2 regions of the Blautia sp. St.27G3 genome follow, and region 2 is predicted to be linked to the other one. Evidence: riboswitches for the same ligand, from Rfam matches in the RefSeq annotation. Region 2 holds a riboswitch; the other holds the start of a gene.

What was found. A riboswitch is a leader RNA that binds a small molecule or an ion and turns the genes downstream of it on or off. The one in region 2 is predicted to bind tetrahydrofolate.
Region 1: another riboswitch for tetrahydrofolate. It lies ahead of AC6I2O_RS18035 (folate family ECF transporter S component); the one in region 2 lies ahead of AC6I2O_RS16490 (formate--tetrahydrofolate ligase).

Annotation. Positions count from the first base shown of each region.
Region 1 covers NZ_BAAGFO010000004.1:136,706-142,547, reverse strand. The annotation lists gene pheA (prephenate dehydratase) at 1-242, opposite strand, end outside; gene AC6I2O_RS18040 (bifunctional folylpolyglutamate synthase/dihydrofolate synthase) at 273-1,556, opposite strand; gene AC6I2O_RS18035 (folate family ECF transporter S component) at 1,766-2,332, opposite strand; THF riboswitch at 2,415-2,521, opposite strand; gene AC6I2O_RS18030 (putative ABC transporter permease) at 2,726-3,106, shown strand; gene AC6I2O_RS18025 (HPr family phosphocarrier protein) at 3,129-3,389, opposite strand; gene leuS (leucine--tRNA ligase) at 3,651-5,842, opposite strand, start outside.
Region 2 covers NZ_BAAGFO010000003.1:501,240-507,081, reverse strand. The annotation lists gene AC6I2O_RS16505 (Na+/H+ antiporter NhaC family protein) at 1-362, opposite strand, end outside; gene AC6I2O_RS16500 (SEC-C metal-binding domain-containing protein) at 805-1,305, shown strand; gene AC6I2O_RS16495 (YdcF family protein) at 1,359-2,108, shown strand; ZMP/ZTP riboswitch at 2,189-2,272, shown strand; THF riboswitch at 2,387-2,482, shown strand; gene AC6I2O_RS16490 (formate--tetrahydrofolate ligase) at 2,753-4,438, shown strand; gene AC6I2O_RS16485 (formate/nitrite transporter family protein) at 4,633-5,397, shown strand; gene AC6I2O_RS16480 (FMN-binding protein) at 5,582-5,842, opposite strand, start outside.

The DNA of each region.
Region 1 (5,842 bases), on a different contig from region 2:
CGACTCATGGACATGATCTGCTGAAACAGTTCCTCCACGCCATGTCTGTTAAAATCATCATGCACAAGGCCTGTCAGCACTTCCAGCTTCTCCTGCTCTCTGTCTTTATCAAAAACTTTCCTGCCATTTGCAATTTTATAGGCCGCAACCTCCCTGCTGACTTTCATCCGGTTCTCAAACAATTCTACGATCTGCCGGTCAATCCCGTCAATTTCATCCCGCAATTCCAGTAAATCTCTCATCTGTCATTCTCCATATTTTGCTTACTTTGTCTAATTTTCTTCTACAGCTTTGCGTACCTCTCCCAAAAAAGACAGGGACCCGAATGCAATGATCACGTCGTCCGTCTGAGCCTTTGCAAAGCATTTTCTGACTGCATCCTCAATGTCATCCACCGCTTCAACAGAAGCATTCACACGGCTCACTGCTTCTGCCAGATCAGCTGCCGGAAGCGCACGCGGATTGTCCGGCGTTTCTACCGTGTAGATGTGCTCTGCCAGACCAGCCGTAATCTCTATAATCTTATCATATTCCTTGTCAGAAAACACGCCAAAGATATAATATTTTTTTCTGTTTTTAAAATATGTTTCCAGCGACTCCCGGAGCCGCAGCGCTGCATCCGGGTTGTGCGCACCATCGAGAATCAGAAGCGGTTCTTTGTGAATCACAGAAAAACGCCCCAGCCAGCTTGTCTCCTTCATTCCTTCCCGCAGCGCCACATCCGGAATCTCATATCCATGTGCCCGCAATGCCGCGATTCCTTCCAGTGCAAGCGCTGCATTTTCCACCTGCTGCGCCCCTGCAAGTGAAATTTCCACCTTCCCGAAATCTTTGTAGACAAAGCTCTGCTGCTCCAGACCGTAACGGACCTCTGAAATCCGGCCTGTATCCACGAAAGTACAGGAACTTTTATTTTTTTCGGCCTCCTGCCTGATTACTTCCTCTGCCTCTGGCTTTTGGTGTGCACAGACTGCCGGAACACCTGGCTTGAAAATCCCTGCCTTGTTCCATGCAATTTCCGCGAGTGTATTTCCCAGAAATTCCATATGATCCATACTGACAGATGCTACCATGGTAAGAACTGGCGTCCGAATAACATTTGTGGCATCCAGTCTCCCGCCCATCCCTACTTCCAGAAGCACCAAATCACATTTCATCTTCTGGAAATAAAGAAATGACACTGCTGTTTCTACCTCAAAAACCGTTGGCAGCGACATAGCCTTTTCTTTCATCTGGGCGTATGCTTCCGCCACCTTTGTGGCTGCCTTTGCAAATTCCTCGCGGCTGATAAACTCACGGTTGACCTGAATCTTTTCCCGGTAAGAAAACAGCGTCGGAGAGATATATCTTCCCACCAAAAACCCTGCTTTTTCCAGCACCGTAGACATATACGCCAGCACAGACCCCTTTCCGTTCGTTCCTGCCACATGCACAAACTTCAGCTCATCCTGCGGATTGCCGAGCAACGCCAAAAGATTCGTAATACTCTCAAGCCCCAGTTCACTACCCTTTGCCGATACCTCCGTGATAAACGCTCTTGCTTCCTGATAATTCATAAAATCCTCCCAAACAGGGACATATCCCTTTTTTCTGTTATCTTAATTTTTAACATTAACAACTTCCAAATCATCTCTAATCATACAGATACGGGCGCTGCATCATCGCAGCGCCCGCCCCTTATGCTCCATGGGGAATCATCTGGAGCTATGTTCTGTTTTTGTTCGTTTTTTATCTTTTATTCTGTCTTGCACTCAAGCCATATTTTTCAGGCATTCGCTGTCTGATCTGCTTTGCGAACAGTCATATTCAACACCATACTGGTCAGAGGACTGAAGTACAAAACCGCAGTCAGTACACAGTAGATCGGCGTCATAATCGCCCACTGTACGATACGTCCCGGCATAATTGCATAGAAATTGTAGCCGATAATCAATACTAAGCCTGCCGTTGTAAACACCAGCGTACCCAGAATAGAGGACACTACGACTGAAATGCTGAGCATTGCCGTCTTCCGCACTTTGCCGCCGGTGATGAGTGGACGCATCAATGCAGGAATCACACCCCAGAGGATTGCCGCTACGGTAATCAGAGGATTTACCGCATAACCCTTAAGCACGCAACCAATAAGGTCTGACAGAAGACCATTCATACCTCCTGCCACCGGTCCGAACCAGAGTCCTGTCAGAACGGTGCAGACGCTGCCGATCGTAATACGGTAGGACCCAAGATCAATCACCACAAGGCGCGCCAGCACAATATGCAACGCAATCAAAAGTCCCTGAAAAACAAGTGTACGGGTATCCCATTTCATTTTGCTGTTATTTTTTTGCATAACAAAACACCTCCATAATGAGAGAAAAAATAAGTAACGATAAATAATATTCGCTCCACATTATGAGGCGTCCTCATATTGTAGCAACGGGTGCGGAAAATGCATCGCAAACACATTTTAAACATGGTTTTTCGGTTCAGGGCGACTCCCCAGCCGCTGACAACTTAACGCGCAAATTCCTACTTCGCTATTATTTATTTAGACACATTATAACATAAATTTTATAGAATGCAAGCACATTTAGCATGTTTCACAATAAATTTACAATGGTAAAAAATACATTCTTTCGTAACAGATTATTGCCAGATTTTCCTTTCATCCTGGCATATTTCTTCTCCAATCGGAAAAACTATTTTTGAAACAATCCAATTCCTGAGACAGGAGAAATTTATCATGAAATCCAAATTTATCAAATGTGGCATGTATGGCTGGTGTATCGAAGTACTGTGGACCGGATTAAATTCCCTCATTCACAATGATCCGAAATTGATGGGATTTTCATCACTGCGGATGTTTCCCATTTACGGAATGGCCTCTTTCATCTCCCCGCTGTCTGCCTGCCTGAAAAAGTGCAGGATGATAACAAGGGGGCTTGTCTATATGCTCGGCATCTTTTTTGTGGAATACACCTCCGGTACTTATCTGAAAAAGCGTGGTTGCTGTCCCTGGGATTACAGCGACTCTCCGTACCATGTGAACGGTGTCATCCGGTTGGATTACGCACCACTCTGGTTTCTGACCGGACTTTTTTACGAAAAACAGCTGCAACAGTAATCAGATACTGTGCAGCCTTTTTTCACTCTCTCAGACGCCGGACGGCCTCTTCCATTTTTTCCAGATCCGCTTCTTCATTTGGTCCCGTACAGCGAAGTTCTATCTCGTCCCCTGCTTTAATCGCAGCAGAAAGTATATTCAACATGCTTTTGGCATTTACCACATTATGTCTGTATAATATTACAATTTTAGAATCGCAGCTCTCTGCTGTCTGTGCCAGAAGCTCTGCGCAACGGATATCCAGCCCCTCCTTTGACTGGACTACCAGGTTCTTGCTTACCATTTTGTTCATCTCCCAACTTATTTTCGACAATTTTTATAATATTATACAAAATTATTTGTCCATATTCAACACTATATACAAATTTTAAAGAACTATTTACAGTTTGTTCATTTTTTTCATTTTTGTTCATTTTTCCGATCAAACAAACATAACTGCCGTATTATAAAAAATAAGCTGTTGCCCAAGATCACACTTGTACAACAGCTTATTTATTTTACATTCTGCTTCTGATTTTACTATCTCAATTCTGATTTGATTCTTTTATTTCTGCACAATATTCACGATCTTTTTCGGAACATAAATTTCTTTCACAATCGTCCCGTTCAGCTTATTGCCCAGCGCTTCCTTACCTCGCGCGATCGCATCCTCTTTGGAGATATCCGCAGGAACCATAATCACAGTCTTTGTCTTGCCATTGATCTGAACCGGAATCTCAAGTTCATCGTCCTTCATGGCTTCCTGATCTGCTTCCGGCCAGCTTGTATGGAAAACAGAATCCGTATGGCCGTATGCCTCCCAGAGTTCCTCTGCAATGTGCGGTGCAAACGGTGCCAGCATCCGGATAAAGGTCTCGATTGTCTCTTTGTCGATACCTCCGCTCGTCTTCGCGAGGTCAGTCATCTTGTTGTTGTATTCCATGAAGCCGGAAATAACCGTATTCAAACTGAAGTTCTCAAGGCGCTGCGTAATATCATAGACTGATTTGTGACGCAGCTTCACCATTTCTTTCGTCTCAGCTACGTTTGCCTCTTTGCTGTCCATCGCCAGTTTCCAGAAACGGTTCAGGAAACGGTATACACCGTCGATACCGCGGTCATCCCACTCAGCGTCAAGCTCAGGCGGTCCTACGAACAATTCGTACATACGCAGGCTGTCACAGCCATAATCGCGCACAAGATCATCCGGCGAAACCACATTTCCTTTGGATTTGCTCATCTTGATACCGTTTTTACCGTTAATCATACCCTGATTGAACAGTTTGTGGAACGGCTCATCAAAATCAACTGCCCCGATATCATAAAGGAACTTTGTATAGAATCTGGAATAAAGCAGGTGCAGCACAGCATGCTCCACGCCGCCGATGTACATATCAACCGGCAGGTATTTGTCAGCTTTCTCCTTTGATACCAGTTCTTTGTCATTTTTGTTGTCCACATAGCGCAGGAAATACCAGGAAGATCCTGCCCACTGCGGCATCGTATTGGTCTCGCGCTTTGCGTCGGCGCCGCAGACCGGACACTTGCAGTTCACCCACTCGTCAATCGCTGCCAGCGGTGACTCGCCTGTACCGGTCGGCTCATACGACTCTACCTCCGGCAGACGAAGCGGAAGCTCCTCCTCCGGTACCGGAACATTGCCGCAATGTGGACAATGAATAATCGGAATCGGCTCGCCCCAATAACGCTGACGGGAAAATACCCAGTCACGCAGCTTATAATTTACTGTCGCACGGCCAAGTCCGCGCTCCTCAATGATATGCGGGGCTTCTTTTTTCAGAACAGCAGATTCCATACCATTCCACTCGCCGGAATTAATCATGGTTCCCACCGCATCTGTATACGCTTCCGTCATATTCTCGATTTCTTTTCCATCCTTCGCAATAACCTGGATGATCGGAATATCAAACTTTTTCGCAAACTCAAAGTCACGGTCATCGTGCGCAGGTACACACATGATAGCTCCCGTACCGTAATCAGCAAGTACATAGTCGGAAAGCCAGATCGGCACCTTTGCGCCGTTCAGCGGATTGACCGCATACGTTCCGGTGAATACGCCGGTTTTTTCTTTATCCTGCAGACGGTCTACATTGGACTTCATAGAAGCATCATAGATATATTTCTCCACAGCCTCTTTCGTCTCCTCTGTCGCCAGGGATGCTGCCAGAGCATGTTCCGGAGCCAGTACCATAAAGGTAGCTCCGTAGAGTGTATCCGGACGCGTTGTGTAGACAGTGATCTTCTCTTCTCTTCCCTCAACCGGGAACTCTACCTCTGCACCGTAGGACTTGCCGATCCAGTCAGACTGCATCTTCTTTACCTTTTCCGGCCAGTCAAGCTTATCCAGGTCATTCAGAAGGCGATCTGCATACTTTGTGATGCGAAGCATCCACTGACGCAGATTCTTCTTCGTCACGGACGCGCCGCAGCGCTCACAGCAGCCGTTTACAACTTCCTCATTGGCAAGGCCCGTCTTACAGGACGGACACCAGTTAATCGGAAACTCCTTCTCATAAGCGAGACCTTCTTTGAACATCTTCACGAAAATCCACTGTGTCCATTTGTAGAAATCCGGATCTGTCGTGTTCACCTCACGGTCCCAGTCGTAAATGGCAGCGATGTCGTTAATTTGCTTCTTGATATTGGCTACATTCTGTGCAGTAGAAATAGCCGGATGAATGCCCATCTTGATCGCGTAGTTCTCAGCCGGAAGGCCGAATGCATCCCAGCCCATTG
Region 2 (5,842 bases):
TAATCGTCTACGAAAATAAGAACGCCGAGGCCGGTTGTAGCGAGTAGGGCACTCTTTTTTGATTTAATTTTTTTGCCGGCCCAATTGCCGTATGCTCCAGAGCCGCCTGATTTTGCCATCAGAACGATAATCATTCCGAGGAGTACATCGAAAATCAGAATATTGAGGTTCATACTGTTTTTCATGATGTCAAAGAATGCGACAAAGGCATCCCATGGCTGAAAACCTGTGTATAGCAGCGCTCCCACAGCGATACCGACAAACAGGGAACTATAAACCTCCTTTGTGATGAGGGCCAGAACGATGGCCAGAAGCGGCGGCACGAGAGACCACCATGTGCCGATAAACATTGAAACATCCATAACTTAATTCCTCTCCCTTTCTTTCCTGAACTGACAGGTTATTTTTGTGAAATTATATCAAAAAATGTCGGTTTTTTCAATGAAAAATCTGCAGATGTACATTTTTCACATCTGCAGATTCAATAAAGGGGAGGATAAGTATTTTTTTATCTTTTGTATTATCATCGGAGGGGGATCCAATGATAAGAGCATACGCTAATCTCATAAGAAAAGCTTCCGATCGCTCCGATGAGCTGTTTTCCTGTGAGATTAGTTATAGTATGACCGCTTTTTGAGGGAATATACAGGGAATGAAAAAAATTTAAAAAAATATCTGAAAAAAAGTATCTTTTGTGAAAACACTGTGTTTTACTTGTCATGACAGATAAAGTGTTATATAATAAGAAAGAATTTTTTTAACGATCATTATGAAGAAAATTATGAAACAAAGGATGGTATCATTATGGGATTATTACAGACATGGAGAGATATAGCATACTCTCAGGAGACAGATAAAAAGCAGCTTCAGCAGTTTTGGTCTGATTACTTTCTGACAGAGAAAGGGATTTATGAACAGCTTCTTGAGAACCCGGAGGAGGCTGTTTCCGGTACAGTAAAGGAGCTGGCAGAGAAATATGATATTCCAGTTATGAAGATGACAGGCTTTTTGGATGGAATCAACGACAGCCTGAAAAAACCGAATCCGATTGAGGAGATGGAAGAGGATACGGTTGTCAGCCTTGATTTTGACAACGAACTGCTTTATAAAAACATGGTGGACGCAAAAGCGGACTGGCTTTACAATTTGCCGGCATGGGACAAGATTTTTGACGCAGAGAAGAAAAAAGCGCTTTACCTTGAGGCCAAAAAAATGAATACAATTGTAAAAGGGCGCAAGGTGGGACGCAACGATCCGTGTCCGTGCGGAAGCGGTAAGAAATATAAATTCTGCTGCGGCAGATAAAGATTTACCGTAAGCGGTCCAACAAGCTTAAAAAGATTGAAATAGGATAAGGTATGAAAAATTATTTACAAACAGGATGTCTGGTTCTGGGCATCCTGTGCTTTTTATATTATATTGCAATCGGTTTATATGCAGGGTTTCAAACAAGTATTGTGTGGATCTGGCTTGTCGGAGGTGGATTTTGTATGTTTCTCTGGCAGCTGCTCCTTCACCAGGACAGGAATCCGTCAGCAACCGTCCGATTTGTAATCGGGGTAATGGGAGCCTTGGTGGCGGTAGGGATGGTTGTGATTGCAGTATTTGGCAGCCGGATTGTAGGGGCTATGAGTGTAAAACCGGAGTCAGGTCTGGATTACGTCGTTGTGCTTGGCGCACAGGTGCGAGGGAAAGCTCCTTCACGGGCTCTGCGCCGCAGACTGGACCGGGCTGTTGCTTATGCGCAGGAAAATCCGGACACAATATTTGTGCTTTCCGGTGGGCAGGGACCGGACGAAGAGATATCAGAAGCGCAGTGTATGTATCAGTATATGATGCAGAAGGGGATTGCGGCAGAGCGGTTGTTGTTGGAAGATCAGTCTACCAGTACGGAAGAGAACCTTCGTTTTTCTGATGAAAAGTATGAATTAAAGAATAAGAAGGTGGGCGTAGTATCCAATAATTTTCACATTTACCGCGCAGTGAAATTCGCGAGGGCAGCAGGGTATCAGTCTGTTTCTGGTATTCCGGCTTCAGCAGATCTTGGAATGCAGCCGCACAATATTTTGCGGGAAATCTGTGCGCTTCTCGTGGACGCTTTGCACTGAAATTAATACAAAATTTCATTGATATTTTCTTGTCAATTTCTTGACGAGCCCGGAGTTATCTGCTATAATAAACGACAGTTGAAGGTTTTGATTGCTGACGGATTTTGTGGAGCACCACAAGGTAATCAAGATAATAGGGCTTGTCGACCGTCTGGACAGCATTTGAAAAACAAGTGTTGTCTTTTTTATTTATCAGGTCCAACCGTCAGGTGTAAAGAGCAAAAGCAGCAGACAGAAATCTTCATCAACAATTTTATATCTATTTCTTCTATAAAGAAAGTAGAGAAGATACAAGTACGTTAAGTGTCACAAGATGGGAAGGTCTTTTTGTGAACGAAGGAGTTCCTCCGCGTTACAGTATCGCTTCCGCTACTGCGTTAAGATGGATGAAGTGTCCCTTTGCGCAGTTTTAGTGCGGTTATCGGTATGGTAAAAGAAAAGCGGCGGATGGATTTTGCAGAGTCTGTATTTTGCAGAGGTTGCTTCGTTTGGATTCAGACCCTTTTCTGATTGCCTCCGGGAGCCGGGAAAACGGCAAGCCGGCTGGGTGCATGAGATTCATCAGACGCTTGAGGTGCTTTTTTTGTACCTTAACAAAACAGTTCATAAACAATTAAAATATATTTAAGGAGGATTTTACTACAATGGGATTCAAATCTGATATTGAAATCGCACAGGAAACCGTTATGTCTCCGATTACGGAGATCGCAGCAAAGGCTGGCATTGACCCGAAATATCTGGAGCAGTATGGAAATTACAAGGCAAAAATTGACTACAATCTTCTGAAAGATTCTGACAAGCCGAATGGCAAGCTGGTTCTTGTTACCGCGATCAACCCGACACCGGCAGGTGAAGGAAAGACAACTACGACAGTTGGTCTGGCTGACGGACTTCAGAAGCTTGGCAAAAATGTTATGGTAGCTCTTCGTGAGCCGTCTCTCGGACCGGTATTCGGCGTTAAGGGCGGAGCAGCAGGCGGCGGATACGCACAGGTAGTTCCGATGGAAGATATCAACCTTCACTTCACAGGTGACTTCCACGCAATCGGCGCAGCAAACAACCTGCTTGCAGCTATGATTGACAATCATATTTACCAGGGCAATGCGCTGAACATCGACCCGCGTAAGATTACATGGAGAAGATGTGTGGATATGAACGATCGTCAGCTTCGTTTCGTGGTAGACGGACTTGGCGGAAAGACGAACGGTATGCCGAGAGAGGATGGTTATGACATCACTGTAGCATCTGAGATCATGGCAGTACTGTGTCTTGCAAGTGACATTACAGACCTGAAGAACCGTCTTGCACGGATCATCATTGGATATACATATGGCAAGGTTTCCGAGCAGAAGCCGGTAACAGCAGGCGATCTGAATGCACAGGGTGCTATGTGTGCACTGCTGAAGGACGCTCTGAAGCCGAACCTTGTTCAGACTCTGGAGCATGTACCGGCTATCGTACACGGCGGACCGTTCGCAAACATCGCTCACGGATGTAACTCCGTAATCGCTACAAAGATGGCTCTGAAGCTTGGTGATTATGCGATCACAGAGGCAGGCTTTGGTGCAGACCTTGGAGCAGAGAAGTTCCTTGATATCAAGTGCCGTATGGCAGGACTGACACCGAACGCAGTTGTTATCGTTGCTACAGTTCGTGCACTGAAATACAACGGCGGCGTGGCGAAGGCTGATCTGAACAATGAGAACCTGGAAGCACTTGAGAAAGGTCTTCCGAACCTTCTGAAACATGTAAGCAACATCAAGAACGTATACAAACTTCCGTGCGTGGTTGCAATCAATGCATTCCCGACCGATACAAAGGCAGAGCTTGACCTCGTAGAGAGCAAGTGTAGAGAGCTTGGCGTAAACGTTGCACTTTCTGAAGTATGGGCAAAGGGCGGCGAAGGTGGAAAACGCCTTGCAGAAGAAGTAATCCGTCTTGTAGAAGAGCCGAACGACTTTACTTACAGCTATGAGCTGGAAGGAAGCATCGAAGATAAGCTGAATCAGATCGTACAGAAGATCTACGGCGGCAAGAAAGTGGTTCTGACTGCAAATGCACAGAAACAGGCAAAAGAGCTTGAGGCACTTGGCTACGGCAACTGCCCGATCTGTGTGGCAAAGACCCAGTATTCTCTGACAGATGACCAGACAAAACTTGGCGCTCCGACGGACTTTGAAGTTACGGTACGTAACCTGAAGATTTCGGCAGGTGCAGGCTTTATCGTAGCTCTGACCGGAGAAATCATGACAATGCCGGGTCTGCCGAAGGTTCCGGCTGCAGAGAGAATTGATGTAGACGAGACAGGAAAGATTTCCGGACTGTTCTAAATTCTGAAAAGACCATACGTGGATTTGAGAAGATCAGATTCAGATGTGTTGAAATTGTTTTGGCCAAAAGCCGGGCGGCTTGATACGCGCCCGGCTTTCTAACTATATTTTATCAGTCAGCTGGCAGTTGCAGGGGTAGAAAAGACGGAAGCGCAGCTGCAAACTGATTGGAACGTGTGCAGGGAGGAAACGATATGTTTAAAAATGAAATAGAAGCAGTAGGCAATACTGCCAGAGGAAAAGTCGGATTATTGGAAAAAAATCCGTTTGGTTATGTTTTGATGTCATTTCTGGCGGGATTATACATAGCATTTGGAAGTATTTTGATGGGAATTGTAGGCGGAAATATGGCAGGGGAACCGATGCAGAAGCTGATCTGCGGCATTATTTTCTCCGTTGGCCTTTGTCTTGTGACGGTTGCAGGCGCTGAACTTTTCACAGGCAATAATTTTGTAATGGCTGTCGGAAGCCTGACAGGAACTGTTTCCTGGGGAAAAACGATCAAGCTTTGGGTGGTATGCTACATCGGCAACCTCCTCGGTTCTGTTGTAGGCGCGGCTGTTTTTACGGCGACTGGAATTATGAGCAATGAAGCGGTTGGCACGTTCCTGACAAGCACAGCAGCTGCAAAGATGGCGGGAACTCCGCTCAATCTTTTTGCAAAAGCGGTTTTATGTAATGTGCTGGTATGCCTTGCCATCTGGTGCGGTGCAAAACTGAAATCCGAGGGTGCGAAAATCGCGATGAATTTCTGCTGCGTTGCTACCTTTGTAGCCTGTGGTTTTGAACACAGCATTGCAAACATGACTTTTATGTCCATCGGCCTTATGAACCCGCATGACGCTGCTGTGAATTTTGGAGGATTTTTCTATAATCTTGGTATTGTTACGCTTGGAAATATGATTGGCGGTATTCTGTTAGTGGCAGTTCCGTACTATCTGATTTCAAAAGATAAATAACAAAGATAAATAACATAGAAAAGAAACATAACATAGAAAAGATAAAAAACAGGAGGTGCTGCAAGGCCTCCTGTTTTGTTATACAGACCCATTTGTTGAACTGTTGGAGAAATGCCCCTACGGGGAACCGTTACAGTCCGCGTGTGCGATATTTGCTGCATTGCAAGTTTGGTTCCAAATTCACTTACTGCGACGTATTTGTTTCGTCAGATTGTGCAAGGCGCAGTGCGTCACTGATGGCAGAGAGAAGGAGCTGGGAGGTATAGCGGTTTTCCTGCGGACTTGTAATTCCCTCCAGGCTCTGCTTTTCCAGAATCTGAGATGCAATGTGATCCAGTGAAGGCGATACAAGAGGATAGGCGGCAGCCGTTGTTTCACTTAAATTTACAAGGCGGATGCTGTTGATGTGGTTCTGATCCACGGTAACTTCCACTTCAGCGGCCGA